Regions from separate parts of the Iodobacter sp. CM08 genome, predicted to be linked through region 1. Evidence: predicted binding sites of a transcription regulator. Region 1 holds the regulator's gene; each other region holds the start of a gene.
What was found. Region 1 encodes sigma-54, which starts transcription at its own class of promoters, with help from an activator protein. Its sites were predicted from a motif close to CTGGCACGCTTCATGCTT; they were not measured.
Positions count from the first base shown of each region.

Region 2: a site for sigma-54 is predicted at 1,803-1,820, ahead of flgJ (flagellar assembly peptidoglycan hydrolase FlgJ). Genes of this name have one in related genera too.
Region 3: a site for sigma-54 is predicted at 1,927-1,944, ahead of R6242_RS10285 (nitrate/nitrite transporter). Genes of this name have one in related genera too.

Region 1 covers NZ_JAWQUO010000052.1:9,212-19,340, forward strand. The annotation lists gene lptC (LPS export ABC transporter periplasmic protein LptC) at 1-558, shown strand, start outside; gene lptA (lipopolysaccharide transport periplasmic protein LptA) at 536-1,036, shown strand; gene lptB (LPS export ABC transporter ATP-binding protein) at 1,033-1,758, shown strand; gene R6242_RS20375 (RNA polymerase factor sigma-54) at 1,759-3,135, shown strand; gene hpf (ribosome hibernation-promoting factor, HPF/YfiA family) at 3,160-3,486, shown strand; gene R6242_RS20385 (PTS sugar transporter subunit IIA) at 3,592-4,065, shown strand; gene hprK (HPr(Ser) kinase/phosphatase) at 4,046-4,990, shown strand; gene rapZ (RNase adapter RapZ) at 4,987-5,835, shown strand; gene R6242_RS20400 (NusG domain II-containing protein) at 5,828-6,406, shown strand; gene R6242_RS20405 (Gx transporter family protein) at 6,381-6,905, shown strand; gene R6242_RS20410 (flavin prenyltransferase UbiX) at 7,104-7,712, shown strand; gene R6242_RS20415 (hypothetical protein) at 7,709-9,337, shown strand; gene R6242_RS20420 (hypothetical protein) at 9,575-10,075, shown strand.
Region 2 covers NZ_JAWQUO010000021.1:70,601-80,729, forward strand. The annotation lists gene R6242_RS13530 (flagellar basal body L-ring protein FlgH) at 1-619, shown strand, start outside; gene R6242_RS13535 (flagellar basal body P-ring protein FlgI) at 633-1,724, shown strand; gene flgJ (flagellar assembly peptidoglycan hydrolase FlgJ) at 1,857-2,711, shown strand; gene flgK (flagellar hook-associated protein FlgK) at 2,797-5,058, shown strand; gene flgL (flagellar hook-associated protein FlgL) at 5,105-6,565, shown strand; gene radA (DNA repair protein RadA) at 6,653-8,005, shown strand; gene trxA (thioredoxin TrxA) at 8,130-8,456, shown strand; gene rho (transcription termination factor Rho) at 8,578-9,834, shown strand; gene R6242_RS13570 (type B 50S ribosomal protein L31) at 9,934-10,129, shown strand, end outside.
Region 3 covers NZ_JAWQUO010000015.1:26,095-36,223, reverse strand. The annotation lists gene R6242_RS10295 (O-acetylhomoserine aminocarboxypropyltransferase/cysteine synthase family protein) at 1-994, opposite strand, end outside; gene R6242_RS10290 (GNAT family N-acetyltransferase) at 1,147-1,707, opposite strand; gene R6242_RS10285 (nitrate/nitrite transporter) at 2,157-3,365, shown strand; gene nirB (nitrite reductase large subunit NirB) at 3,707-6,139, shown strand; gene nirD (nitrite reductase small subunit NirD) at 6,488-6,811, shown strand; gene R6242_RS10270 (molybdopterin-dependent oxidoreductase) at 7,071-9,755, shown strand.

The DNA of each region.
Region 1 (10,129 bases):
CGCCTGCTGCCCTTGGCTTTGGTGTTGCTGCTGGGCGGGTTAACTTGGTTGCTTGATAGAGCGGCTACCTTGCCTAGTGCGGCATACGCGGTGAATTCTGATCAACCAGACATGTTGGTTGATAGAGCCACCGCTGTGCGTTTTGGAGAGGATGGCCGCCCTGTTTCCCAGCTTACTGCCACTCATGTTTCTCACTTACCTGCGGGTGATATCACCTGGCTAGAAAATCCTCATTTGCGCTATACCGCGCCAGAACAACCCCGTTTGGATGTGACTGGCGAGCGGGCTAAGTCAATTAAGCGTGGTAGTGAGGTTTGGTTTCCTGGGCCGGTTAAAATGGTGCGCGCTGCCAGTGGCACACAGGCCGAGTTAGTCATTAATGGCCGAGATATGCAGGTTTTACCACAGCAGGGCATTGCCAGCTCAGATGCCCCCGCCCGTGCCGTAATGGGCACTTACGTTGTTGAGTCGGTGGGTTTTATTGCTAATTCTAATACCGAAACACTGGAACTTAAATCTAAAGTCAGGATGAGCTATGAACCGCTTCGTAACCCTTAACACCGTATTACTGTTTTTGCTTGCTAGCCCCGTGCATGCAGAAAAAACCGACCGCGAAAAACCTATTAAAATCGCCGCTGCAAATTGTGTGATGAATCAAAAAACGCAGGCTAGCGTCTGTACTAATGATGTGGTGCTGACTCAAGGTACGCTCAGCATTCGTGGAGATAAACTCTCCGTGCGCCAAGATGAAGCGGGCAACCAGTTTGTGACAGGCAATGGCAGCCCCGTGCGGTTTCGGCAAAAAATGGATGGTGGTAACGAGTGGGTAGATGCAGAGGCACAGCGCTTTGATTACGACGGGCGTACTGGCATTCTTAAGTTGTTGGATAAAGCTTGGGTGAAGCGGGGCGAAGATCAAATTTATAGCGATTTAATCACTTACGATCTAAACAATGAAGCCTACCAAGCGCAGAGTAAAACAGAAGGTGGCAGGGTGAATATCGTGATCAATCCGAAAAAGGCTCCCGCTCCATGAGTAGTTCTTTACGCGCAGAACAGCTAGAAAAGCGCTACGGCAAACGTACCGTAGTGCGTGATGTCACTATGGAAATTTCTAGTGGCGAAGTGGTTGGCTTGCTAGGCCCTAATGGCGCGGGCAAAACCACTAGCTTTTATATGTTGGTGGGTTTAGTTGCGATGAATGGCGGGCGGATTATGCTCGATGGCGAGGATATCGGCCATTTACCCATTCATCAGCGGGCACGGCGAGGTTTAGGTTATTTGCCTCAGGAAGCATCTATCTTTCGTAAAATGACGGTGGCGCAAAACATTACTGCAGTGCTAGAGCTGCATTGCAAAAATCGTGTTGAGATTGATACTCGCCTCAATGAGCTGCTCAATGATTTACATATTGCCCATTTGCGGGATGCTGGTGCGATGGGCTTATCAGGTGGTGAGCGGCGGCGGGTAGAAATTGCCCGCGCACTTGCAGCAAACCCACGCTTTATCTTGCTGGATGAGCCATTTGCAGGGGTAGACCCGATTGCCGTGATGGATATTCAACGTATTATTGGTTTTTTAAAGCAACGTGGAATCGGTGTGCTCATCACTGATCATAATGTGCGTGAAACCTTAGGTATTTGTGATCGTGCTTACATCATCTCGGAAGGTGCGGTGATGGCGTCAGGTGTTCCAAAAGATATTGTGGCTAATGAAAGTGTGCGTCGAGTGTATCTCGGTGAACATTTCCGTATGTAAATGAAACAAACCCTGCAGCTGCGGCTTTCCCAGCAACTAAACCTCACGCCACAATTGCAGCAGGCTATTAAGCTGCTGCAGCTTTCTACGCTTGAGTTTCAGCAAGAGCTTGAGCAGTACCTAAATGACAACCCTTTGCTGGAGCGTGGCGAGGAAGCCCCCGCAGGGGAAGTTGAGCAGCCCGAGCCACAGTGGGAAATGGGTGGGGATGATGATGGTTTGCGCTGGGAGGGTACGAGTCATGGTGGCTCAGATGACGATGATGATTTTGACCCCGCCACCAATATTGCGCGTGATCTAGATTTACGTGAATACCTGCTACAGCAAGCAGGCCTGCTGCAGCTACCGCATCGGGATAAGTCTTTGTTATTGATGTTGATTGAAGCTTTGGATGATGATGGTTTCCTTTCCCAGCCCTTAGATGAAGTCTATTCTCAGCTGCCAGAGGAACTTATCCAAGATTATGAACTCGAACTTGATGACTTAAAGATTGCTTTAGTCCGCTTACAGCACTTAGAGCCCTTAGGCGTTGGTGCTCGGGATACTGCCGATTCATTATGCTTACAGTTGCGCCAAAAACCGCCGAGTGCCGCTAAAGATTTAGCCTTGAAGATTGCCCAAAATTCACTCGATTTATTAGCTGGACGGGACTACACTAAGCTTAAACGAGCCTTTAAATGCGAGGATGCTGAGCTAAAAGCCGCACAAGAATTAATTGTAAGTTTAAACCCAAGGCCGAGCGCACAGTGGTCTGTAACCTCGCCAAGATATGTAAGCCCCGATGTGGTTGTGCAAAAAGTACGTGGGGTTTGGCGGGTTAGATTGCATGATGCATCCATGCCAAAATTACGCGTTAACCGGCTTTATGCAGATATCTTACAGAAAGGCGACGGCGCTCATTTAGCCCGCGAGCTACAAGAAGCACGTTGGTTAGTAAAAAGTGTGCAGCAGCGTTTTGAAACAATTTTACGAGTAGCAACAGCGATTGTAGAGCGGCAGCGGGCATTTTTTGAACATGGTGAAGTGGCAATGCGGCCCTTGGTACTCAGGGATATTGCAGAAGAGCTCGATTTACACGAATCAACTATTTCTAGAGTCACCACGCAAAAATACATGTTAACGCCGCGTGGTTTGTATGAGTTTAAGTATTTTTTTGGTAGCCATGTAGACACAGACGCCGGTGGTGAATGTTCTGCAACCGCTATCAAAGCTTTAATAAAGCAGATGGTGCAGCAAGAAGATAAGAAAAAACCTTTAAGTGATAGCGTATTGGCAGAAGCATTATCCGCCCAAGGTATTGTGGTAGCGCGTCGTACCGTTGCTAAATACCGTGAGGCGTTGCAGATTTACCCAGTAAGTCAGCGCAAAAGTTTGTAAGGCCCCAACGGAAGGAGTAACCCTATGAATTTGAATATCAGTGGCCATCATCTTGAAGTAACCCCATCGATCCGTGAGTACGTGAACAGTAAGATGGAGCGGGTTATCAGGCACTTTGATAATGTGATTGATGTAAATATCATCCTCTCCGTGGAGAAACTGCAACACCAAGTTGAAGCTACCGTTCATGTTCGCGGACGCGATATCCACGTTGAAGCAACGGATGAAAATATGTATGCAGCGATTGATCTTTTGGCAGATAAACTTGATCGTCAAGTTGTAAAGCACAAAGAAAAATCAATGGATCATCGCAACGAATCCATTAAACAGCATCAACCTAGCGCTGAATAAAGCGATTTCTTTCACCTTAGCGGGAACCGGTTTATTCGGGTTCCCGTTTTTGTTTTCAAGCGACGGCGCTACAATAGCTGTCGTCCTTGTTTTGGTCTGCCTACAATGAGTCTGATCGCCCAAATTCTGCCAAGTGGTAATGTCTTCCTTGATATGGAAGTCGGCAGTAAAAAACGTATTTTTGAACAAGTAGGGATTCTATTTGAAAATAGCCACGGCATTGCCCGTAGCGTTATTTTTGATAGCTTATTTGCTAGAGAAAAACTTGGTTCCACCGGCCTTGGTCAAGGCGTGGCTATTCCGCACGGGCGTATTAAAGGCCTAAAAGAAGCAACCGGTGCTTTTGTGCGTTTAGATGAGGCTATTCCTTATGATGCGCCTGATGGTAAGCCGGTTTCCTTGGTGTTTGTCTTGCTCGTGCCCGCACACGCTACCGATCTACACTTACAAATCTTGTCTGAATTAGCCCAGCTTTTTTCAGATAAAGTATTGCGAGAAAGCTTGTTGGCCGCAACGGAGCCAGGGCAAATCTGGAAGTTAATCAGCACTTGGGAGCCTTATGCCACAGATTTCAGTTAGACAACTGTTTATTGATAACGCCGAAAAACTGCGCCTAACTTGGGTTGCAGGGCAATCTGGTGCTAATAATCTGTTATCTAATGATGCGTCTGAGCAAAAGCCAACCCTGTCTTTGGTCGGTCACCTGAATTTTATTCACCCCAATCGCATTCAAGTGCTTGGGGTGGCTGAAACGGTTTATCTTTTGCAGCTAAGCGTTGAGGCGCAAAGAGAATCACTGGCCCGATTATTCTCAAACGAGATGGCGGCGGTGATTGTGGCCAACGGCCAGATCGTTGGCGACTGCCTGCGCGAAGCCTCCGAGCGCTTTCATGTGCCGCTGCTTACGTCCCCTGAGCAATCCCCCTATCTGATGGATGTGCTGCGCTATTACCTATCAAAAGCGCTAGCGGTTTCAACTCATTTGCACGGGGTGTTTTTGGATGTGCTGGAAGTGGGTGTACTGCTGACGGGTGAATCATCGATGGGTAAGAGCGAGCTGGCACTAGAGCTAATTTCCCGTGGCCATGGCCTTGTGGCCGATGATGTGGTTGAGGTGTATCGCACCAATCCAGAAACGCTGGAAGGGCGTTGCCCGCCTATGCTGCGCGATTTTCTAGAAGTGCGCGGGATTGGCGTGCTGAATATCCGTACTATTTTTGGTGAAACGGCGGTGAGGCCGCGTAAAACCTTAAAGCTGATTATGCATTTGGCCAAGGCGGGGGCAGAAAAACTGGCTCCGATGGATAGGTTGCAAATGCAGGCGGCCACGCAGGATATTTTGGGTGTGCCGATCCGCAAATTAGTGATTCCCGTGGCGGCCGGTCGAAATTTAGCGGTATTGGTTGAGGCTGCGGTGCGTAATTATATTTTGCAATTACGCGGCATCGATTCCACGCGTGAGTTTATTGAAAGACATCAAAAATTTATGGAGATGGGCGAATGAGTCGTCAGCAGCTCATTTTGCTATCTGGCTTATCAGGGGCGGGTAAAAGCGTTGCACTTAAATCTCTAGAAGATTTAGGTTATTTTTGTATCGATAATCTGCCCGCGCCTTTATTGCCGCAAACGGTGGCTTTGCTGGATGAGGATGGTTATCCACAAGTCGCTATTTCTGTGGATGTGCGCAGCGCGCATAACTTTGCCAGCTTCCCCAATCATCTAGAAGCCCTGCTGGAATTGGGGCTAGATGTGCAAATGCTGTTTTTAGAAGCCAATAACGAAACGCTAGTGAAGCGGTTTTCTGAAACGCGGCGCAGCCATCCCTTATCCAGTGGTGAGTTAACCGTTAGCGAGGCCATCGCCCTAGAGCGAGAGATGTTGGCTGATTTCTCTGAAGTGGCTCATCGTATCGACAGCAGTGATTTATCCGCCAATCAGCTGCGCAGCTGGATTCGCCAGTTTGTGGCCTTAGATCGCTCCCAGCTTACTGTGATTTTTGAATCTTTTGGCTTTAAGCATGGCTTGCCACTTGATGCTGATTTTGTGTTTGATGCCAGATGCTTGCCTAATCCTTATTACGACAAAGCCTTGCGCCCACTTACGGGTAAAGATCAGCCAGTGATTGATTTTTTGCAGCGACAAGCGGTGGTTGGGCGGTTTCAAGAGCAGATCAAAACCTTTATGCAAGCATGGTTGCCCGAGTTTGAAGCAGATAATCGCAGCTATATTACGGTGGCGATTGGTTGCACAGGTGGCCAGCATCGCTCGGTTTATTTAGCGGAGCAATTAGCCCAACACTTTGCTGAGCATAGGCAGGTGTTGCTCAGGCACCGTGAGCAGCATGGCTAAAGTAGACGGCGGCGAAGCCGCTGCTTTTCCCCCTCGCCCGCTTGCGGGAGAGGGCAAGGGGAGAGGGGTAGACGGCGGTGCAGGTACTGATTTTCTCCCTCGCCCGCTTGCGGGAGAGGGTAAGGGGAGAGGGGTAGACGGCGGTGCAGGTACTGATTTTCTCCCTCGCCCGCTTGCGGGAGAGGGTAAGGGGAGAGGGAAGAATCAAATAATGCGGCCAGGTGACTGGCCGTTTGTTTGTCTAGCTTTAGTCTTGGTCGCCTACTTGGCTGCATGGAGCTGGCAGCAGGATGGGGCCACTCGGGTGCGGGTCTACCAAGAGGGCAAAGTCTTTGCTGAGGTAGATTTAAGCGCAGAGCGAGAGTTACAGGTGGCAGGCCCACTTGGGATAACCGCAATTGAGATTAAAGCGGGCCGAGTACGGATCAGTGCCGACCCAAGCCCTCGCCAATATTGTGTGCGGATGGGTTGGTTGGATCAGGCGGGCCAAATGGCGATTTGCTTACCCAATCGAATTAGCATTGAGCTTTTAGGTGCTCGCCCTCATGACTTCGACAGCCTCAGTTACTGAAATCCGCCTTAAACCCAGCTTGGATGATGTACGCATTGCCCGTTATGCTGCGCTAGCCATTGCGCTATCGGTATTAGAGGCGGGTATTCCTTCGCCTATTCCTGGAATTAAACCTGGGCTGGCTAATATCATCACCTTGATTGCTTTATGGCGCTTTGGCTGGGGGGATGCGGCATGGATTTGCCTGCTTAGAATTATGGGCAGTGCCATTGCCTTAGGCGGATTTCTATCGCCAGGCTTTGCTATGAGTCTAACGGGTGGGCTATGCAGCTTGCTGGCGCTTGCGTTTGCTTCACGTTTGCCTAGGCGCTGGTTTGGCCCCGTTAGCCATTCCTTGCTGGCGGCATTTGCGCATATGGCTGGGCAGCTATTATTGGCGCGGCTCTGGTTGATTCCGCATAATGGCATCATTAATTTAGTCCCCATCTTTGCTGCGGCCGCATTAGTTTTTGGGCTAGTAAATGGGGTGATTGCGGCAAAATTGCTGAATCGTGGGTGAAAACGTTCAAAAAGTGCTAAGGGCGGATGAAACCCAATCCTATCAACTTAAGCGATATGCCATTCGTAGGGCGGGTGAAACCCGCGAGTGATGTTGAATAAATACGCGGGTTGCACCCGCCCTACAGTAAATATCATTGATTTGGTTTTCTCTGTCTCTACAGACCTTTAGCTGTTAAGTCGTTTTAATAGGTTTTAAATGAAAACAATTACATTGGCTTTTACCGGCGCATCCGGTCTGCCTTATGGCTTGCGCACCCTAGAATGCTTGCTGGCGGCGGGTTGCACCGTGCATGTGCTTTACACGCAGGCGGCGCAAATTGTGGCAAAGCAAGAGCTGAATGAAACCTGGCCTTCGCGCGCGGCTGATCTGGCGGTGTATTTTCGCCAGCGCTATGGCGTTACTGATGAATCGCAGCTGCAAGTCTTTGGTCAGCAAGAATGGTTTGCCCCGATGGCATCCGGCTCTAATCCCGGTGACGGCATGATTGTTTGCCCCTGCACCATGGGCGCTTTATCGGCGATTGCGGTGGGCGCTTCGGATAATTTATTAGAGCGCGCTGCGGATGTGATGATTAAAGAAGGCAAAAAATTAGTGGTTGTTCCACGTGAAGCACCTTTTTCGGTGCTGCATCTGGAGAATATGCTCAAGCTGGCTAAGCTAGGCGTAGTGATCTTGCCGCCTAATCCAGGCTTTTATCACCATCCTAAAACCATCGCCGATTTAGTCGATTTTGTGGTGGCGCGGATTCTAGATCAGTTCCAAATTCCGCATCAGCTGATGCAGCGCTGGGGGGACAAGGGATGAGTTTTAGAGTTAACTGGCCCATTTGGAAAACGGCTTGTTTGGCCTTACTTGCACTGTGGTTCTGGCCCTCGTTCGCCCCGCACGACCCTTGGAAGCCCGATGAAAGCTATATCCTTGGCCTAGTGTATGAATACACGCTGCGAGATAACTGGCTGGTGCCGATGTTATCTGGCGAGCCTTTTATGGAAAAACCGCCGCTGTTTTTTTGGACGGCAGCGGGCTTCTCTCGCTATATCTTTACCTGGCTGCCTGTGCATGCAGCCGCAAGGCTGGCTGCGGCATTTTATATTGCGCTGACCTTTATTTTTGCCGCCTTAGCCGCAGGGCAATTTGCTGCTCGCAGCCGATCGAATAATCCATCGCAAGCGGCATGGCTCACGGCTATTTTGCTGGCAGGCACGTTGGGCTTGGTCGGCAATGGCCATCATATTCTGACCGATAGCGCCTTATTTGCTAGCTTTGCTATCGCCCTCTACGCGTTCTCTGTCTTTCCCCTGCGGCCACTCGCCAGCGGCCTATTGATGGGCACGGCTTGGGGAATGGCGTTTTTAACTAAGGGTTTATTGGGGCCAGGCTGCCTTGGTTTGGCGGCTTTGCTGTTGCCGATTGCTGATCGCACTTATCGGCAAAAAGCCTATTTGCTAACACTTGCTATCGCCTTGCTGGCTGCTTTGCCTTGGTGGCTAATCTGGCCTTGGCGCTTATGGCTGGCCTCGCCAGAGTTATTTCATACTTGGTTTTGGGTGAATAATCTTGGGCGCTTCTTGGGGGAGAATAACCTTGGCCCAGAATACGAGCGTGGCTTTTACCTGAAGATTCTGCCTTGGCACGCCTTCCCGCTGATCCTCTATCTGCCGGTATTATTCTTCAGGCAACGCCTCGATGCATTTAAAAACGCCGCCCCAGCAGCGCTACTTTGCCTGCTGACTTACACCATATTGTCCTTGGCTAAAACCTCGATGGAGCTATACGCAGTACCCGCTGTAGTAGCGTTTGCCGTATGGATGGGCGCGCAAGCATCTAGCATCCCCGCCGCCTTCGAGCGCCGCTTCGGCCTTGTTGCCCTGTGCTTAGTGGCTGTTAGTGCCTTACTACTTTGGTGGGCATGGGCTGCTCTCTATTTCGGTCTGCCTTTGCAAGCCAGCCTAATGTACTACTTACCGGGCTTTGCAGAAAAACCAGCTTGGCTGGGCGTGCTGTTTGCACTTGCACTCACCATCATCGTGTGGAATCTAGCTTGGCGAGCCCCGCAGTGGGCCAAACACCAAGGCGCGGTGCGTTGGCTGGCCGTGTTGGTAATGAGCTACGGCCTATTATTCAGCCTGCTGCTACCCGGCTTAAATTACAGCAAAAGCTATAAACCGATGATGCTGGATTTAGCCACCCAACTAGACAAAACCCAGTGCCTAGCCAGCTTTGGCCTAGGCGAGCACGAAAGAGGCAACTTTCACTACTACACCACCATGCGAGTGCAGCGCTTCGAAATAGGCCGTGGCAAAGCATGCCCGCAGCTCTTAACTCAAGGCAGCACCATGCCGGCGAATATTGGGGAATATAGCCTGCTGAAGAAAACGACAAGGGCAACGGATAGGGACGAGGAGTTTAGTGTTTGGCGTAAGAAATAATTTATGTTACTTACTTCTTGCTGATATTATTCTGTTTTAGTTGCTTGTGTTGAATGGTGCTGTGCGAGCAAGGTGAGTAACTTCATTTAATGGGGTTCGGTTTTCATCATCACACCATTCTTGCCACATTTAGTAGGGTTTCGCTATTTAGCGTGGTATTTTCTGTGGATCTAGGGTGTTTACATCTTTTCCTGAACGCAGAAGAGATATGGTGCAGCTTGGGATGGGGATGGAATAATGGATTTGTTATCCGCGATTAACAGACTCGTAGGAGAGGACTATCTTGATGAGTGGTCTTCTTGCGTCAAGGATTTACCTAGGGATCAGCGAGCGGAAGCCTTCAGATCTGCGGAGCCGCTTTGGATTAAGCGGATGGTTAGCGAGGGGAAGCTACTAATTCATCCCGTTGTGGCGGCAGACCTTAAAAATCGGGAGTGGAAGCCAATTGATCTACACCGGCGGATGATCTGGGCAAGTGTCCTCGCGTCCATTGATAGCCCGCAAGGGAAAGAACGTTTTAATGCGAACAAGGCGAGAATTGTTAAGAAGCATGGAAACGACTGGTGGTTTGATATTTACAAGAGGGTCAAGCCTGCCTATGCGGCACGCATGAGGATCAAGAAGAATCAGGAAAGTCATGGGCCTGTGCTTAACCACATGGCGAGGCATAGTTCCGTGTTCGCCTTAGCTTTGCACGAAGAGCGTGAGGCAGCTTTAAAAATGATTCCAAAAAACTAAATAACTGGGGTCAGGGCAGGGCTAAAGCTTTACCAGCCCAACATTTGGATATGC
Region 2 (10,129 bases), on a different contig from region 1:
CTCGGTGGTGACCTTGCCAACCACGGCCAGACCGGCTCAGCCGGTTGTCGCCAGCATCAATAATGGTTCTATCTTTCAGCCCAATAGCTCACGTTTATTATTTGAAGAGCGGGTAGCGCGCAATATTGGTGATCTACTCAATATCACCATCGAAGAAAACCTCGCTGCGGTTAATACTTCCAATAGCAGTAGTAATAAAGCCGGATCCTTGGATTACAGCACTAAGGGTAATATTCCGCTGCTGCCGTGGGATATCGAGCAATATTTCTCACGCGAAGGCACCGCTGCGGTTAAGTTGGCGGGTACAAATAAATTTGAAGGCAAGGGGGCGACCAACAGCACCAATACCTTTAAAGGCACGATTGCCGTGACGGTGATTGATTTACTCGCCAATGGCAATCTGATTGTGGGTGGCGAAAAGCAAGTTGCCGTGAATAATCAAATTAATACCCTGCGTTTTACTGGGGTGATTAATCCGCTGGATATTAAAGCGGGTAACACGATTTCATCGAATAAAGTGGCCGATGCGCGCATCGAGCAGCTGGGTGTTGGCTCAATGGCCGATGCCAATACTATTGGCTGGCTACAGCGATTTTTCTTAAATGTAATGCCGTTTTAAATAGGTTGTGTATATGTACCGTTTTGCCCTTATCTGCTGCTTTTTGTTTGCTTTGGCGCCTGCGCAGGCTGAAAAAATAAAAGACTTAGCGTCGGTTGCGGGGGTAAGGAATAACCAGTTGGTAGGCTATGGCTTGGTGGTAGGTTTGGATGGTAGCGGCGATCAAACCACGCAAACGCCATTTACCGTGCAATCGGTGGTGAATATGCTGACTAATCTGGGGATTCAAGTGCCTGTTGGCGGCAATATGCAGCTTAAAAACGTCGCAGCCGTAACCGTGACGGCAACCTTGCCGCCTTTTGCTCGGCCTGGCCAGCCGCTAGATGTGACGATTGCTTCGATTGGTAATGCAAAGTCTATTCGTGGTGGCACATTACTGATGGCCCCACTTAAGGGGGCGGATGGGCAGATTTATGCGATGGCACAGGGCAATATTATTGTGGCTGGGGCAGGCGCATCGGCGGGTGGATCAAGCACGCAGGTTAATCAACTGGCTACAGGGCGAATTCCTGCGGGTGCGACGGTAGAAAAAGCCGTGGCTACTTTATTAGGCAATGGTGAGTTTGTGCAGCTGGAATTGCTAACCACTGATTTCACCACCGCTAATCGCGTGGTGAATGCCGTGAATTCCCAATTCTCAGGTACGGCAGTGGCTTTGGATGGCCGAGTAATCCAAGTGCGCGCGCCGCAAGATAATAATTTGCGTGTGGCTTTTTTATCCCGCTTAGAAAACATTGATGTCACCCCCGCAGAATCAAGCCCTAAGGTAATTATTAATGCGCGTACCGGCTCGATTGTGATGAATCAGGCGGTGAAGCTAGATAGCTGCGCTATTGCACACGGCAATTTAACCGTGACCATTACGGCAGATAATACCGTTTCCCAGCCTGATCCACTCTCTGGGGGTAAAACCACCAAAGTGCAAAATGCCGATATCCAAATTAAAGCGGATAAAGGCCCCATTGTGCGTTTACCTAAGTCCAGCACGCTGCGAGACGTGGTGCGCGCTTTAAATGCTGTAGGCGCAACGCCGCAGGATTTATTGGCTATTTTGCAAGCCATGAAGGCTGCAGGTAGTTTGAAGGCGGAGTTGGAAGTGATTTGAGTTTTCTGTACACGGTGGCTTACGCCAAAATACCGGCTAACCCACCTTAAGAAACGACTCCTTATTCTCGATGCCTGATAGGCACGCTTATTGCTTCATACTTGCTTAATCTCTTATTAAGCGTTGGTCAGTATGATCTCCTCAGCCACTCCTTCTAGTAATGATCTTGCCATTGATGTGCGTGGTGTGGATAGCTTACGTCAGCTGGCTCGCAAAGATCCGAGCAAAGCGGCTTTAGAGGTTGCGCGTGAATTTGAGGCTTTGTTGACCAATCAAATGCTCAAATCAATGCGTGAAGCCACGCCTAAGTACGATGAGATGGAATCAGGCACGGCGGATATGTTTCGCGGCATGCACGATCAGCAGCTCTCGCAAATGTGGTCTAAGCACGGTGGCGTGGGCTTTGCTGAATCTATTGTGCGGCAAATAGAATTGCAGCGTGATCCTTCGCTCTACCAAAAGCCATCACGTACTTTGCACAATGATTTACCAGCGGCAAAAGCGGCCGAGGCTTCGGCAAAAGATGCCGTATCGGGTGATTCGTTTGTAGCAAAGCAGGTGGGTAATGCCAGCGCCGCCGCCGCGGCTTTAGGCGTATCTGCCCATGTTTTAGTGGCACACGCTGCCTTAGAGTCAGGCTGGGGTAAAAAGCCGATTCGGGATGCGGCGGGTGCAGATAGCCATAATCTCTTTGGCATTAAAGCAACTAAAGATTGGCAAGGCAAAACCACAAATATCACCACTACCGAGTTTATTGGTGGGCGGGCTCAAAAGCGGGTAGAGAGCTTTAGAGTGTATGACTCGTATGCAGAAAGCTTTAATGATTACGCTAGCTTAATCAAGCGCCGCTACACCGAGGCTATGGGCCAAGGAAGTAATGCGCAGGGCTTTGCAAAGGCTTTGCAAACCGGTGGCTATGCTACAGACCCGCAGTATGCAAATAAATTAGCGCAAGTTGCTGAGCAATTACGACGTCAATTAGCCTGATTTTAAATAGTGGCAGATAGGCTTTTTATTCCGCCTTCAAGTATGGGCCGTTTGTGCCGATAAATAGTAGCAAAGGAGTTGCATCATGGGAGCCAGTGTTTTTGGTATCGGCCTAAGTGGCCTAAACGCAGCAAGCTTAGGCTTGAGTACGACTGGGCATAATATTGCCAATGCTAATACGCCTGGCTATTCCCGCCAAAACGTGAAGCAAAGTGCCCCTTACCCTCAATATACCGGTAATGGTTTTACTGGGCTTGGCGTACGTGTGGATACCGTGCAGCGCTCTTATGATGAATTTTTAACTAAGCAAGTTCAAACCGCTACCTCTCAAGACAGCTACTACGGTACTTATCTTGCTGAAATTAAGCAGGTTGATAACTTGGTGGCCGATCCTGCTGCGGGCGTGTCACCGGTTTTGCAATCATTTTTTAGCGCAGTCCAAGGGATGGCCACCAATCCAGCGTCTTTGCCTGCTCGTCAATCTTTAATGAGCAATGCACAGGGCTTGGTAAACCGTTTCCAAGTGTTTGATCAGCGGCTTTCTGAAATGCGCGCAGGCGTAAATGGCAATTTAGTCAGCGCTGCTGATCATGTCACCGCCTTGTCTAAACAAATTGCCCAAATTAACGGCCAAATTGCCGTTTCGAGCAGTGGTGGGCAATTGCCAAATGATTTGCTGGATCAGCGAGATCAAATGGTGTTGGATTTAAATACCCTGGTAAAGGCCACCTCTATTAAACAAAGCGATGGCTCTATTAATGTGTTTATTGGCAATGGTCAAAATCTGGTGGTAGGTGGCACGGCCTATGCCATTGCTGCAAAGCCTTCTATTAGTGATCCACAACGGCTTTCTATTGTGTACACCCAGGGAGCCATTGATGCAGAAATTCCTGAAACCATGCTCACAGGTGGCCAATTGGGTGGCTTGCTTGAGTATCGGAGCAAAGTATTAGATTCAGCACAAAACTCAATTGAGCGCATGGCTGTGGTGCTAGGACAGACGTTTAATGCCCAGATGCGTCAAGGGCAAGATTTGTACGGCAATATGGGGACGAATTTTTTTGATTACCCGCAAGGGAATGTGTCTTTAATGCATACCGTGGTTGCCCCTCCAGCTGCCAATGTGAGCTCTACATTTGCCACGGTAAGTTTGCCAGCAGGGGTGAAGAGTGTAGCCAGTGATTACTCTTTGAAATACGACCCCACAATCCCTGGCAATGAGTATGTGATTACTCGTTTATCGGACAATGTGTCGCAGTCGGTGAGTGCAGCCTCTATGGGGACGGGTCCTACCGTCTTGGGTTTAACTTGGAATGTGGTTGCAGGCACGATGGCGGCGGGTGAAAAAGTAGGGGTCAGTATGCCGCCTGTTATTGGTAATGTGCTGTCTAATCGCAACAACACCGCTGCTATTCCGCCTGCTGTAGCCCCTGTGTTGGGAGGCTATATTGAAGACGTGAGTAAAATTCAGGCCAGTGATTATGAAGTATTTTACGATGGCACTGATTACCAAGTGACGCGGCAATCGGATGGCCAGCGCACCCAAATTACTGGTGGAGTGGGCGGGCAATTTGCTAATAATGCTAATTCTATTGTTGTAGACGGTTTGCGTTTAAGTTTTTCGCAAGGAACGCCAACGGCAGGTGATCGGTTTACCGTGCAACCCTACGCGGGTTTTAGCCGTAGTTTAAGCATTAAGCCAACAGATCCACGGGTGATTGCCGCAGGTGTGCCTATTATTTCAAATACACAACGTACTAATACGGGTACCGGTAAAATTAGCCAAGTATCGGTGGATGCGGCGTCCACCATCACCACACAATCGGCGGTTAACCCTGCGCTTAAAAATCCGGTTACGATCACTTTTGCCTCGCCTACTACCTATACCTTAACCGATGGCGCAACAACATCTGCGCCGATTGGTTATGTAGCAGGCCAGTTGATTTCCTTTAATGGCTGGAATGTAAAAATTGATGGGCAGCCAGCACAAGGGGATAAGTTTTCTATTGATCCTGGTACCTCGCTAGATGCCGATGGCCGTAATGCCTTGAAACTGGGCGAATTACAGTCGCGTAAAATAATTGACGGCGGTAAGGCTAATTATCAAGAGGCTTATGGGCAGATGGTTGCGGTGATTGGGGCAAAAACCAATGAAGTGGCTATTATGTCGACCGCACAAATTGAGGTGCGTAAACAAGCCGAAATTTCGCGTGATTCTGTTTCTGCTGTGAATTTGGATGAAGAAGCCGCTAATTTATTGCGCTATCAGCAGGCTTATCAAGCCTCCAGTAAAGTAATTCAAATTGCACAACAAGCATTTGATGCCATTGTGCGAATTGGTGGCTAATAGGTGTTTTAAGCCTATTGCTCAGTATTTATAAGGAATAAATAGCATGCGTATCGCCACCACGACCATTTATAAGCAAGGTGCTGCAGAATTGCAGCGCCATTCTAGCGTGCAAGCGAAATTGCAAAATCAATTGTCGACGGGCCGTCGCGTGCTGACGCCTGCTGATGATCCTATTTCATCGGCAAAAATATTAGATGTCACTCAAGCACAAGAGCTAAATAAGCAGTATGCCGTGAATAGCCAAACGGCGGATTCGGCAATGCGCCTTTCTGAATCAACTTTGCATCAAGTCACTGAGTTGCTACACGATATTTATTCCTTGGCGGTGAGTGCTGGTAATCCTTCGCAAACCGTTGCAGAAAAAAAGCTCCTTGATGCTCAGCTGCAAGGCCAATACAAGGAAATGATGAGCCTTGCCAATGCAACCGACGGTGTTGGCTCTTATTTGTTTTCTGGCTTCAAAGGCTCAACTCAACCTTTTAGTGAAACTTCATTTGGTAATGTGACTTACGCTGGGGACGATGGGCAGCGGCAGATGCAAATCTCTGGTTCTAGGCAGATCCCCGTTTCTGAATCGGGTTATCAGATTTTTCAAGCGGGCCGCACCGGTAATGGCAGTTTTGTTAACTCTGCAAATAGTGTGGCACCCGGTAATAGTGGCAGCGGCATCGTCAGCCCTGGCGAAGTGGTGGATGTAACTAAATGGAATAACCCAGCTCATTCACAGAAATTTAAGCTTGAGTTTCAATCGGTGAATGATCCGGCAAACCCAGGTAAGCCGGTGATTTCTTATGATCTGATTGATAATCAGCCACTGCTTGCCGATGGCGTGACTGCAAATACTAACTTCAATAAATCATTAGTGGATGGGTATGATTACACTGCCGGTGTAAGGCCTGCTATTCCTGGTCAGCTTAATAATTATCCGCGTCCTTATGTGCCAGGTGGCGATATTCAGTTTAAAAACCTAGCCACAGATCCGGTTGGAATCCCGCCGGTTGCCGCTTGGGATTACGGCATCAAAATGAATGTAACTGGGCAGCCAAGTACAGTGATTGGCCCCTTAGGCGCGAGCGCCACTCCTACAGGGATTGTTGCTAGTGGCGTTTTAGATTCATTTAATGTTGATCCAAGCCGTAATAATGGCGATATTTTCCAAACCATGAAGGTTTTTTCTGATGCTCTGAATAACTATCAGACTAGCCCAACAGGGATGGCTAACTTTCATAATCAACTGAATACTGTCTTGCAAAATACCAGCAATATGCTAACCAATGTGCTGAGCTCAAATGGTAGCTTTGGGGCCAAAATGGTGGAAACGCAATCAGTACAAGATACCAATGGCGATTTAAAAGTGCAGTACGGGCAAACCTTGTCACAATTACAAGATTTGGATTACTCCACCGCACTGAGTGATTTTTCTTTGACCCAGACCCTGCTTGAGGCTTCGCGCAAATCGTTCTCTCAAGTGCAAGGTTTAAGCTTATTTCAGTACATTAACTAGTCGCAGCTTAGCAATGAGGCGGCCATTAATTGGCCGCTTTTTTTTGTGCTCAAGCTGGCCTTGGTCTACTCCTGTATTATTCGGCCTATGGCTAAAATTCGATCTACTTTTATTTGTCAGCTTTGTGGCTCAGCTTCACCGAAGTGGCAGGGGCAATGCCCAGGTTGTGGCGAGTGGAATACACTGCAAGAAGGCGTAGCAGAGACTGCACCAAGCACGCGCTTCCAATCTTTGGCTGCCGATGGGGCAATCCACCAGTTGAGCGATGTAGAAGCGGCTGAAATTCCTCGTATTGCTACCGGCATGGCCGAGCTTGACCGCGTGTTAGGCGGTGGCTTAGTGCCAGGTGGCGTGGTGCTGATTGGTGGTGACCCAGGGATTGGTAAATCAACGCTACTCTTGCAAGCGATGACGCTGCTGGCGGCGGCAAGAGCGGTTTTGTATGTGTCTGGTGAAGAATCGCCGCAGCAAATTGCTTTGCGTGCCAAACGCTTAGGTTTACCCGCTGGCAAAGTGGCCTTGTATGCTGAAATTGGCTTAGAAAAAATCTTAGCCGCCCTAGAAAAAGTCGGCCCCCAAGTAGCGGTAATTGACTCGATCCAAACCGTTTATTCTGAGGCCTTAACCTCCGCACCGGGTAGCGTGGCGCAGGTTAGAGAATGTGCAGCCCAGCTCACCCGGTATGCCAAGCGCACGGGCACGACTATTTTCTTGGTTGGCCATGTCACCAAAGATGGCGCCATTGCTGGCCCGCGCGTGCTTGAGCATATTGTTGATGCCGTATTGTATTTTGAGGGCGACACGCATTCTAGTTTTAGGTTAATACGCGCCATTAAAAACCGCTTTGGAGCGGTCAATGAGCTGGGCGTGTTTGCCATGACGGATAAAGGCTTGCGTGAAGTCTCAAATCCTTCGGCATTATTTTTATCCCAGCACAAAGAGCCGGTGCCAGGTAGCTGCGTACTGGTGACGCAAGAGGGCACGCGGCCGTTATTGGTGGAGATTCAAGCCTTGGTAGATGATGCACATTCACCTCAGCCCAAGCGCTTGGCTGTAGGGGTGGAGCAAAACCGCTTGGCTTTGCTGCTGGCGGTGTTGCATCGCCATGCGGGGATTGCTGCATTTGATCAAGATGTGTTTATTAACGCGGTAGGCGGCGTGCGGATCGCCGAGCCTGCGGCAGATTTGGCGGTTTTACTGGCGATTGTGTCCTCGCTCAAAAACCGGCCCTTGCCAGAAAAGCTGGTGGTGTTTGGTGAGGTGGGGCTGGCTGGTGAAGTGAGGCCAGTGCAGCGTGGGCAGGAGCGCCTGCGTGAGGCGGCAAAGCTGGGCTTTACCCATGCAATTATCCCTAAGGGTAATCGTCCGCGCCAAGCGATTGAAGGAATGACAGTAACGCTGGTTGAGCGTTTGGATGAAGCCGTTAGCGCGGCAATGTAAGTTTTCTAGTACAATGGGCTTGAAAAATAAGCGTACGCCCACATCAATAAAACATTGCTGGCTGCTTCATCCTTCGTCTAGGATTCGTTGAGCCAATCGATTACCCCCATGCTGGAGATTTAATATGAGTGAACATATCGCACAGGTAACAGATGCCACTTTTGATGCTGAGGTTTTACAAGCACAAGGTCCTGTTTTGGTTGATTACTGGGCTGAGTGGTGCGGTCCGTGCAAAATGATTACTCCTATTTTGGAAGAAGTGGGTGCTGAGTACGCAGGTCGTTTGAAAGTCGCTAAGCTTAATATTGACGACAACCAAGCTACGCCGCCTAAGTACGGCATCCGTGGTATCCCTACATTAATGTTGTTTGTGAACGGTGAAGTAAAGGCAACTAAGGTTGGTGCGTTGTCAAAATCACAATTAACCGCATTTCTTGATAGTAATATTTGACAGTACTAGTTAAACCCGTATAGGCTTCTATGTATTCAACTGGGCCAGCCGGATATTCTTTTCGGCCCGCCCAGTCTATTATCTAATTTTCCCTTCCCGATTTATTCAAGCGCGCCCTCCTATGCACCTGTCTGATTTAAAACACCTCCACGTTTCCGAACTTGTTGATATGGCTACGTCTTGCGAGATTGACGGTGCAAACCGGCTGCGTAAGCAAGATCTCGTTTTTGCCATATTGAAAACTAAAGCCAAGAAAGGCGAAAACATTTATGGCGATGGAACGCTAGAAGTGTTGCCTGATGGTTTTGGGTTTTTGCGAAGCCCCGATACCTCGTATTTAGCTGGTCCTGACGATATTTACGTTAGCCCTAGCCAAATTCGTCGCTTTAATCTGCATACTGGTGACACCATTGACGGCGAAATTCGAACGCCTAAAGATGGCGAGCGCTATTTTGCTCTGGTTAAAGTCGATAAAGTAAATGGTGAGTCGCCAGAAAATGCCAAGCATAAAATTTTATTCGAAAATTTAACGCCGTTATTCCCGAATAAGCGCTTGCATCTTGAGCGTGATATTCGCGCCGAAGAAAACATCACCGGCCGCATCATTGATTTAATCGCACCTATCGGTAAAGGCCAGCGCGCACTGTTAGTTGCGCCGCCAAAAACCGGTAAAACCGTGATGTTGCAGCACATCGCCCATGCTATCAGTGCCAATCACCCTGAAGTAATGCTGATTGTCTTGCTGATTGACGAGCGCCCTGAAGAAGTGACCGAAATGCAGCGCTCCGTGAAGGGTGAAGTGGTTTCTTCGACCTTTGACGAGCCAGCAACACGCCACGTACAAGTGGCAGAAATGGTGATCGAAAAAGCCAAGCGCCTCGTTGAGCATAAAAAAGACGTGGTGATTCTGTTAGATTCGATTACTCGTTTAGCTCGTGCCTACAATACCGTTGTGCCTGCTTCAGGCAAGGTACTAACGGGTGGTGTGGATGCAAATGCCTTGCAGCGTCCTAAGCGCTTCTTTGGCGCCGCGCGTAATATTGAAGAGGGTGGCAGCTTAACCATTATTGCAACGGCACTGATTGATACCGGTAGCCGTATGGATGATGTGATTTACGAAGAATTCAAGGGTACGGGTAATAATGAAATCCACCTTGATCGTCGTATGGCAGAAAAACGCACTTATCCAGCACTCAATGTTAATCGCTCCGGTACACGTCGCGAAGAATTGCTAATTCAGCAAGATCAATTGCAAAAAATTTGGGTTCTGCGCAAATTACTTTATCCAATGGATGATTTGGATGCGATGGAATTCTTGTTAGATAAAATCAAAGGCACCAAAAATAATATGGATTTCTTTGATTCGATGCGTCGATAATTACAAAAGCGCAGCTTGTTCAAATTGCGCTTTTGTGCGATCATCTCGTTTTTATGGCTAGTGTTGGCACAACCCCAGCACGCTAACAAGGGAAGTAAAATGAAAGACGGCATTCACCCAGAATATAAAGAAGTGGTATTCCACGACACAGCTGCTGATTTTAAATTTATCAGCCGTTCTACTCTGACTGCTAAACAAACTATCGTTTGGACAGACGGTAAAGAGTACCCGCTGGTTAAGTTGGATATCTCTTCAGAATCACACCCGTTCTACACCGGTAAGCAAAAGATTGTGG
Region 3 (10,129 bases), on a different contig from region 1:
AGTATTTATCTACGAGTGCTTTAGATGGATGATCGGCTAAGCCCGCGTATTTTACCCAGCTTACTTTGCTATGGCCTTGCAAGTATTGCGCCACTTTTAGTGCGTTTTCTACGTGTCTATCCATGCGCAAAGCCAATGTTTCTAAGCCCTGCAGGATTAAAAAGCTATTAAACGGCGAAATGGCCGCGCCCATATTACGCAGCGGCACAGTACGTGCGCGGCCAATAAAGGCAGCCGGCCCTAGTGCCTCGGTATAGACCACCCCGTGGTAGCTGACTTCAGGCTCATTTAAACGCTTAAAGCGCTCTTTATGCTCCGCCCAAGGAAACTTACCGCTATCCACAATAATGCCGCCAATACTATTACCGTGGCCGCCAATATATTTGGTTAAGGAGTGCACCACAATATCTGCGCCGTGTTCAAACGGGCGGGTGAGATAGGGGGTGGCTACGGTGTTATCCACAATTAAAGGCACACCACCGGCATGGGCGATGGCAGCAAAGGCGGCGAAATCCACTACATTGCCCAGCGGATTACCAATTGATTCGCAGTAAATGGCCTTGGTTTTATCGTTGATCAGCGCGGCGGCAGATTGCGGATCGCTGGCGTCAACAAATTGCACGGTAATGCCATATTGCGGCAAGGTGTGGGCAAATAGATTGTAAGTGCCGCCATAGAGTGCCGATGTGGCGATAATATTATCGCCCGCCTCGGCAATGGTCATGATGGCGTAGGTAATGGCTGCTTGGCCGGATGCCAGTGCTAAGGCGCCAATTCCCCCTTCTAGTGCGGCGATACGTTGCTCTAAAACATCCGAAGTTGGATTCATAATCCGTGTATAGATATTGCCTTTAACCTTTAAATCAAACAGATCTGCACCGTGCTGAGTATCATCAAAAGCATAGCTGGTGGTTTGGTAAATAGGCACGGCCACCGATTTGGTGGTGGGATCAATTTCATAACCAGCGTGTAGAGCAAGCGTATCAAACTTCATGCAAAGTCTCCAAAGGGTAGCAAAGCCGAAGGAAACTTTAGCAGGTTTATTTATGCCGTAACGCTATTTTTGTAGGTTTTTTTAGATTTAATAGATCTATTACTGCGGCGCTTTCAATATCATCGTTAAGCATTGTGTAATTTAGGCACCTGTTAGATGATAGGTTTGCTTAATCGATACAAGCAATGTTCTTGCAGTGGATGGCCCGCTGGCACTTTGAGGTGCATAAAGCTGAGCGGATCGCGCTGCATTGCTAGCCTTTCCATTACCGCCTGTGATTTATGATTACTGAGTGCGGTAAATGAAACAATCTCATCTAGTTTTAGCGTATTAAAGCCAAATGCTAAGGCGGCCCTTGCGGCTTCGGTTGCGTAGCCCTTGCCCCAATGCTCAAAGGCTAGCCGCCAACCGATCTCCACGCAGGGAGAAAAAGGCAGCTCCGCAATGGGGATATGTAGCCCTGCAAAGCCAATAAATTGGCCGGTTTGCTTCAGCTCTAAGGCCCAAAAACCCCAAGTTTTTTCTGCGATAAGATCGGTTATTTTTTGCTGCATTGCAGCGCTAGCCTTGGCATCTATCGGGCCAAGCAGGGATTGCATCACTCTAGGATCGGCGCTCATGCGGGCAAATGGCTGGCTATCGCTGGGCAGCCATTGGCGCAAAATAAGGCGATCAGTGTTGAGTTGGCTTATTTTGGGCTGAGGATTATTCAAAATAGATTCACAATGTTTTGATGTTAGCTGGGGCTTAGATTAATTAGCGGCGTCTATCAAATCAAGAGAATAAACGCAAAGTATGTCCAATCTTCGATGCGCGAATTGTGTGCAGAGCAAATATTGCGCTGCGTTATTATGGTGCGCTGCGGTATTTTTTTGTCGCTTTGCGTGCATTCTTTTGCGCTGCCGTGCTTGATTTTATTGGGCTTAGGCAGATTGGCATGGCACTTGCTAAGTAAGCAATAAGGCCAGTGGGCTGATTAGGCTGATGCAATGAAGCATTGGCGAGGGTGAGGGTCAATGGCGGCCAATCTCCCAAAGGACAACGGCGTCCCTTCACGTTTGATCGTGGTGGGACGCTTTTTTTTTGCCTGGCAGCCGGTTGATATTCCGTCATACAGGCCGCTAGCAGGCAGGATTCAAAAAATCTTTGTGAGGCAGACATCATGGAACGTAGCTTTTGGCGCTCAGGCCATACCCCCACTCTTCTTACCGCTTTTCTGTATTTTGATCTGAGCTTTATGGTTTGGTATCTGCTTGGCCCCTTGCAGATACAGATTGCCTCGGCGCTAAGCTTATCCACCAGCGAGCGCGGCCTGATGGTGGCCACGCCGATTTTGGCGGGTGCTTTGCTACGTTTGGTTTTGGGTGTGTTTGTGGATCGGATTGGAGCCAAGCGCACTGGCTTTTTTGCCCAATTGATTGTGATTACGGCGCTATTAAGTGCATGGCAGCTGGGTGTGCACAGCATGGCAGAGGCGCTACTACTGGGTGTGTTTTTGGGATTTGCAGGTGCTGCATTTGCAGTGGCTTTGCCGCTGGCTTCCCGCTGGTATCCACCACAGCACCAAGGCACGGCGATGGGAATTGCGGGGGCGGGTAATTCTGGCACCGTGTTTGCAGCGCTGTTTGCGCCAGTATTGGCGATCATGTTTGGCTGGCAAAACGTGTTTGGCTTGGTGGTGATTCCACTCTTATTTGCCCTTGTGCTCTACAGCGTGTTTGCTAAAGACGCTCCGGGGTCGGTTAATCCTAAAAGCCTCTCTGATTACGCCAAGGTATTAAATAATAAAGATGCTTGGTTATTTATGGGCTTTTACGCCATCACCTTTGGCGGCTTCTCTGGCTTTGCCAGCGCCTTGCCCGGCTACTTTCATGATCAATTTGGCTTTGCACCCAAAATGGCCGGTTGGTATACCGCGGCCTGCGTATTGGCAGGCTCGGCGATGCGCCCACTTGGTGGTGTGATTAGCGACCGAATTGGCGGCACTCGCACCTTATTGATTGTTTATGTTTGCTCGGCAGTCTTGATCGGCCTTACCGGCCTTGGCTTAGGCGGATCAAGCGTGGCAGTTTGCCTGTTTGTTGGTGCAATGCTCTGCCTTGGGGCGGGCAATGGCGCGCTGTTTCAACTGGTGCCACAACGCTTTGGCAAAGAGCTAGGCGTGATGACCGGCCTGATCGGCATGGCCGGTGGCGTAGGTGGCTTTGCTTTGGCTGCTGGCCTTGGCATGGTGAAACAAGCCACCGGTAACTACAGCCTAGGCCTCTGGCTATTCTCTTTGCTCGCCCTGATCGCATGGTACGGCCTCTCCGGCGTAAAAGTGCGCTGGCGCAGCGCCTTGGGTGGCGATCTGGCTCAGGCAAGGATTTAGGGATGAAACCCAAATCTTAAAAAACGGAGTTAAGGAGAACACGGAGGGGCACGGAGAAAACCAAGTACTAAAAAATCAGTCCGCACAGAGAAAAACGCTTAAATAATCACGCCTTACAAGATGACTGTTATGTATTCAAGGTCGTCATTCCCGAATGCTTTTGCCGGGAATCCAGCGCATCTACTGGATCCCCGATAAAGACACTCGGGGATGACGCCTTAGTTTCAAACAAGCGCTCTGGTTTTCTCCGTGAAACTCCGTGTTCTCTGTGTCCTCCGTGGTTCAAGATTTGGGTTTGTAAATAACTTTCAAAATAAATTCAATAGATAAGGAATCCAGCCATGACTAAACCCAAGCTTGTCGTTGTCGGAAACGGCATGGCCGGTATTCGTACGGTGGAGGAGCTGCTGACTCTTGCGCCTGATCGCTACGACATCACCGTGTTTGGTGCAGAGCCGCATCCTAATTACAACCGCATTTTGCTTAGCCCCGTGCTGGCGGGTGAGCAGACTTTTGATCAGATCGTGCTCAATCCTTTGAGCTGGTATAGCGACAACCAGATCACCCTGCATCTGGGCAAAACCATTGCCAAAATTGATAGGGTGCGGCGGGTCGTTATTACCGAAGATGGCGTGGAGGAGGGCTACGACAGGCTGCTGCTGGCCACCGGCTCCACGCCGTTTATTTTGCCGGTGCCGGGTAAAGATTTAAATGGCGTGATTAGCTACCGCGATATTTATGACACCGAGGCGATGATCGCGGCGGCCAAAATCAAAAAGCACGCCATAGTGATTGGCGGTGGCTTGCTAGGGCTGGAGGCCGCCAATGGCCTGATGCTGCGCGGCATGGATGTTTCTGTGGTGCACTTGGGCGATTGGTTGCTGGATAAGCAGCTGGATATTACGGCAGGTAAATTATTGCAGGATTCCTTAATCGCACGAGGCCTGAAATTCTTAATGGGCCAATCTACCGCCGCCATTTTGGGTAATGAGGCGGGGGAAGTTTGCGGGGTACGCTTTAAAGACGGCAGCGAAGTGGCCGCTGATCTGGTGGTGATGGCCGTAGGCATCCGCCCGAATACCAAGCTAGCCGAAGCGGCTGGCCTGTTTTGCAAGAACGGCATTGTGGTCAGCGATGCCCTGCAAAGTTATGACCCGCGCATTTACGCCGTGGGCGAATGCGTCAACCACCGTGGCGTGGCCTATGGTCTGGTTGCTCCTCTATTTGAAATGGCCAAGGTGGCGGCGAATCATCTAGCGCTGATGGGCTACGGGCAGTACAAGGGCTCGGTGCTTTCGACCAAGCTTAAAGTGACCGGCATTGATTTATTCTCGGCTGGGGATTTTATGGGCGGCGATGAGTGCGACGAGATCGTGCTCTCTGATCCTGCCGGTGGCATTTATAAAAAGCTGGTGATTAAAGACGACAAGCTGGTCGGTGCCTGCCTCTATGGCGATACCACCGACGGCGCGTGGTATTTCAAGCTGCTGCGCGAGGGCCGCAGCATTAGCGATCTGCGCGATACGCTGATGTTTGGCGAATCCAGCGTCGGGGACTCGGGCGTGCAAGGGCAAAGCCGCGCAGGCGCGATGCAAGATAAAGACGAAGTGTGCGGCTGTAATGGCGTATGCAAAGGCACCATCGTCAACGCCATCAAAGAAAAAGGCCTGTTTACGGTTGATGATGTCAAAAAGCACACCAAGGCGGCCAGCTCCTGTGGCTCGTGTACCGGCTTGGTTGAACAGATTTTGATGAATACCCTAGGCACTAACTTCCAAGAATCACCTAAGACCAAGGCCATTTGCGGCTGCACCGATCACACTCATGCGCAAGTGCGGCAAGCAATTCGGCAGCACAAACTAATCAGCCACACCGAGTTGTACGAATTTATGGAATGGCGCACCCCAAGCGGCTGCGCCACCTGCCGCCCTGCTGTCAATTACTACATGTTATCCACTTGGCCTAAAGAAGCCGTCGACGATCCGCAAAGCCGTTTTGTTAACGAACGGGTTCACGCCAATATTCAAAAAGACGGCACTTTCTCGGTGATTCCGCAAATGAAAGGCGGCGTGACCAACGCGGCCGAGCTGCGCCGCATTGCCGACGTGGCCGATAAATACGCCGTGCCCTTGGTGAAAGTCACCGGCGGCCAGCGCATTGATTTACTCGGCATCAAAAAAGAAGATTTGGTGAATGTGTGGGCCGATTTGGGCATGCAATCCGGCCATGCTTACGGCAAATCTATCCGCACGGTTAAAACCTGCGTGGGCAGCGAATTCTGCCGTTTTGGCACGCAAAACAGCACACAAATGGGCATCGATCTGGAAACCATGCTGGCCAATATGTGGAGCCCGCATAAGGTGAAGCTGGCCGTATCAGGCTGCCCAAGAAACTGCGCCGAAAGCGGCATTAAAGACGTGGGCATTATCGCGGTAGACAGCGGCTGGGAGCTGTATGTGGGCGGCAACGGCGGTATCAAAACCGAAGTCGCACAATTCTTCACCAAGGTAAAAACCAGCGATGAAGTCAAAGAATACAGCGGCGCATTTTTGCAGCTTTACCGTGAAGAAGCCTACTACCTAGACCGCACCGTGCATTACATCGCCCGCGTGGGCTTGGATTACATCAAGCAAAAAATACTCGACGACGAAGCCAACAGAAAAGCCCTCTTCGAGCGCCTGCTCTACTCCCTAGAAGGCCTACGAGACCCATGGGCAGAGCGGATCAACGGCAAAGCGCGGCAGGAGTTTATTCCGATCAAAGTGCTGGCTTAATAAATAGTAAACCCAGGTCTTGAACCACAGAGAGCACGGAGGACACAGAGTTTCACGGAGTAAAGCAGAGCGCTTATTTGAAACCAAGGCGTCATTCCCGAGTGCTTTTGTCGGGAATCCAGTGGCACTACTGGATCCCCGATAAAGACACTCGGGGATGACGGTTTTGATTACATAACAGTCGTCTTGTAAGGCGTAAATATTTAAGCGTTTCTCTCTGTGCTTACTGATTTTTTAGTACTTGGTTTTCTCCGTGAAACTCCGTGTTCTCTGTGCCCTCCGTGTTTCAAGGTCTGGTTTTTGTACTTAGCAGAGTAGTTCCAGCATCCGTTTTTTAAGGACAAAGCAATGAATATGAAAGCCAATCAACCTTGGGTGAGTATTTGCCAAGTGACAGATATCCCCAAGCTAGGCAGCCGTGTGGTGCAGCGGGATGCGGGCAATGTGGCGGTGTTTCGCTCCGCTGCGGATGTGGTGTTTGCCCTGCTGGATCATTGCCCACACAAGGGCGGGCCTTTATCGCAAGGCATTGTGCACGGCGAATCGGTGACTTGCCCTTTGCACAGCTGGAATATCGACCTCGCCACCGGAGAGGCCCGCGCCCCCGACGAAGGCTGCGCTCGGCGCTTCCCCGTAAAAGTCGTCGAAGGTGAAGTGTTTTTGAGTTTATAGATTCTCTGTAAACCCACTTCTTAAAACACGGAGGACACAGAGAACACGGAGGTGCACGGAGAAAACCTAAGAATCTGGGTAACTACTCAGGCGAGTTAAAAACAAGGTTGCTGCCCATGAAAAATACAAAAGGCGAGGAAAAACCAGCCCTTTCTCTTGGTTTTCTCCGTGAAACTCCGTGCCCTCTGTGTCCTCCGTGGTTCAGGATTTGGGTTTTATTTAAATAGCGTGAAATTTGCCACTTTTAAAGAGAAAAACCATGAGCACCATGACCCGTTCTACCTGTTGCTACTGCGGTGTGGGCTGCGGGGTGTTGATCGAGAGTGAGGGCGAGCAGATTGTTGGGGTGAGCGGCGATCCGGCTCATCCGGCCAATTGGGGCCGCCTTTGCACTAAGGGTTTGTCTCTGGCTAAAAGCGTGCAAAGCCCCATCGGGCGGGCGATGTACCCAGAGCTGCGCACTAGCCGCTCGGAATCTCGGCAGCGGGTAGATTGGGATACCGCGCTGGATACGGTGGCGGATCGGTTTGCGGAGATTATTGAACACCACGGCCCTGATGCGGTGGCGTTTTATGTCTCTGGCCAGCTGCTTACCGAAGATTATTATGTGTTTAATAAGCTGGCTAAGGGCCTGATTGGCACCAACAATATTGATACAAATTCGCGGCTCTGTATGTCGAGCGCGGTGACGGCTTACAAAATGGCCCTGGGCGCGGATGGCCCGCCAACTTGTTATGAAGACTTGGAGTTAGCGCAAACGCTGCTGTTTGCGGGCAGCAATATGGCCTATGCCCATCCGGTGTTGTTTCGCCGTTTGGAGGCGGCCAAGGCGGCTAATCCTGATATTAAATGGATAGTGATCGACCCGCGCCGCACCGATACCGCCGCCATGGCCGATTTGCATTTGCAGATTCAGCCCGGCACCGATGTGGCGCTGTTTCACGGCATGCTGCACCATATTTTGTGGGAAGGTTTGGCGGATACCGCCTTTATTGAGGCGCATACCAGCGGCTTTGCTGAGCTAAAAGCGCGGGTGCGGCAGTACACGCCCAAGATGGTTGCCGAGCTATGCGGCGTGCTAGAGGCCGATTTACTGCAAGCGGCAGAATGGTTTGGTCGCTCGCCTGCGGCGCTGTCTTTGTATTGCATGGGGCTGAATCAATCTAGCCACGGCACAGATAAAAACTTGGCGCTGATTAATTTGCATCTGGCGACGGGGCAAATTGGCAAGCCCGGCAGCGGGCCGTTTTCGCTGACTGGCCAGCACAATGCCATGGGCGGGCGCGAAGTGGGCGGCATGGCTACCATGCTGGCCGCACACCGCGATATTGCCAACCCGCAGCACCGTGCCGAAGTGGCGCAATTTTGGGGAGTGGACGCCGTATCAGGCAAGGCTGGCCTGCCTGCGGTGGCGATGTTTGATGCGATTAAAGCGGGGCAGATCAAGGCAGTGTGGATTGTTTGTACCAATCCCGCGCATTCCCTGCCAGATTTGCCCAATGTGCGTCAGGCGTTAGAAATGGCCGAGTTTGTGGTGGTGCAAGATGCCTTTGCCCATACTGATACCACCGCCTTTGCCGATGTGCTGCTGCCTGCCAGCAGTTGGGGTGAAAAAGAAGGCACGGTGACTAATTCTGAGCGGCGCATCTCCCGCGTTCGGGCAGCGGTGCAGCCACTGGGCGAGGCCAAATCAGATAGCTGGATTGCCCTGCAAGTGGCGCAAAGAATGGGCGCACGCTTAAAACCAGAGCACCCTGGCTTATTCTTTTTTGATAGCCCCGAAGCCATTTTTAACGAGCACCGCGCGCTTACGGTAGGCCGCGATCTGGATATTGGCGGCCTAAGCTACGCGCTGCTAGAAGCATCCCCGCAGCAATGGCCTTACCCCAAGGGCGCAAGCAGCGGGCAGGCGCGGCGCTATCAAAACGGCGTGTTTGCTACTGAAACAGGCCGAGCCAAATTTACGGCGGTGGATTATCTGCCGGTGGCCGAGCCGACCAATTCACGCTTTCCTTTTCATTTGCTTACTGGCCGTTTGCGCGATCAATGGCATGGCATGAGCCGCACTGGCCGCTTGCCGCAGCTCTTTGCCCACAGCCCCGAGCCGAGCCTAGATATGAACCCCGTTGATGCCGAGCGGCGCAACTTAAAAGTAGGCGATTTGCTGCGCGTGAGTAGCAAGCGTGGCAGCCTGATTTTGCCATTGGCGCTGTCTGCCGATCTGCCATCCGGCAGCGTTTTTACCGCCATGCATTGGAGCGGGCAGTTTTTAAATAGCAGTGGCAGCAATGAAATTGCCAGCAGCGCCACCGATGATAAATCGTTTCAGCCCGAGCTAAAACACGCCGCCGTGCGTATCGAAAAAGTCGAGCTACCGTGGGTCTTATTAGCCGCTCGCAAAGGCGATGTCTTGGCCCTGCACGCCGCCGTGCAGCCCTTATTAAAATCCTGTAGCTACGCCAGCATCAGCCTGCAAGGCCGGGACGAGCCAGTCTTAGTGCTACGCGCCGCAGCCAAAATGTTGCCCGAAGGCCTGTTAGAAAAGCTCTTTTCCGCACTCGATCTTTACCCCAATCACGACGTACTCGAATACCACGACGCCCGCCGTGGCTTACTTAAACGCGTCGGCTGGCAAGACGATCAACTCACCGGCTTTGTGCTGGCAGGCGACACCCAAGGCGGCGAAGCGCTCTTGGAGCAACTGATAGCAGGCAACCCATGGCAAGGCCCGCGCCTTAATGTTTTCTCACCTAAAAAACTTAGCAACACCCCGCGCGATCCAGTGATCTGCAATTGCATCAACGTGCGCGAATCCGCTATCCGCGCGGAAGTAGCACTGGGGGCCGATGTTGCAGGCCTAAAAGCCAAACTAGGCTGCGGCAGCGTATGCGGCTCCTGCGTGCCGGAGCTAAGCAGGATGTGTAATCAGGCGATTAAGGCTTGAGGATTCTGTGGGGGGGAGGGGAAAACCCAAATCTTGAAACACGGAGGGCACGGAGAACCGGAGTTTCACGGAGAAAAACAGATTCTTGAATGGTCGTGTTTTGAGAGGAAGCCTTCTCAAAGTCAATATGGATGGTTATATCGCGACTCGTAGTACGGGGCTTAAGTCTCCCCTTGAAACACGCCGAAGCGAGGAACAAGCGGGCGGGGTTTCGGCGAGGACTGTCTGAGCGAAGCGAGTTCCGCAGCCGCCGCTCGATTGTCCGCAGATGAGGGGCCTTCGTGCAGGAGCTGTTGTCGCTTGGCTTCCTTTCTTGGCGAAGCAAGAAAGGAAGGCCCCGCGGTGGCTACCGCACCAAAATCAACGTGCCGAAG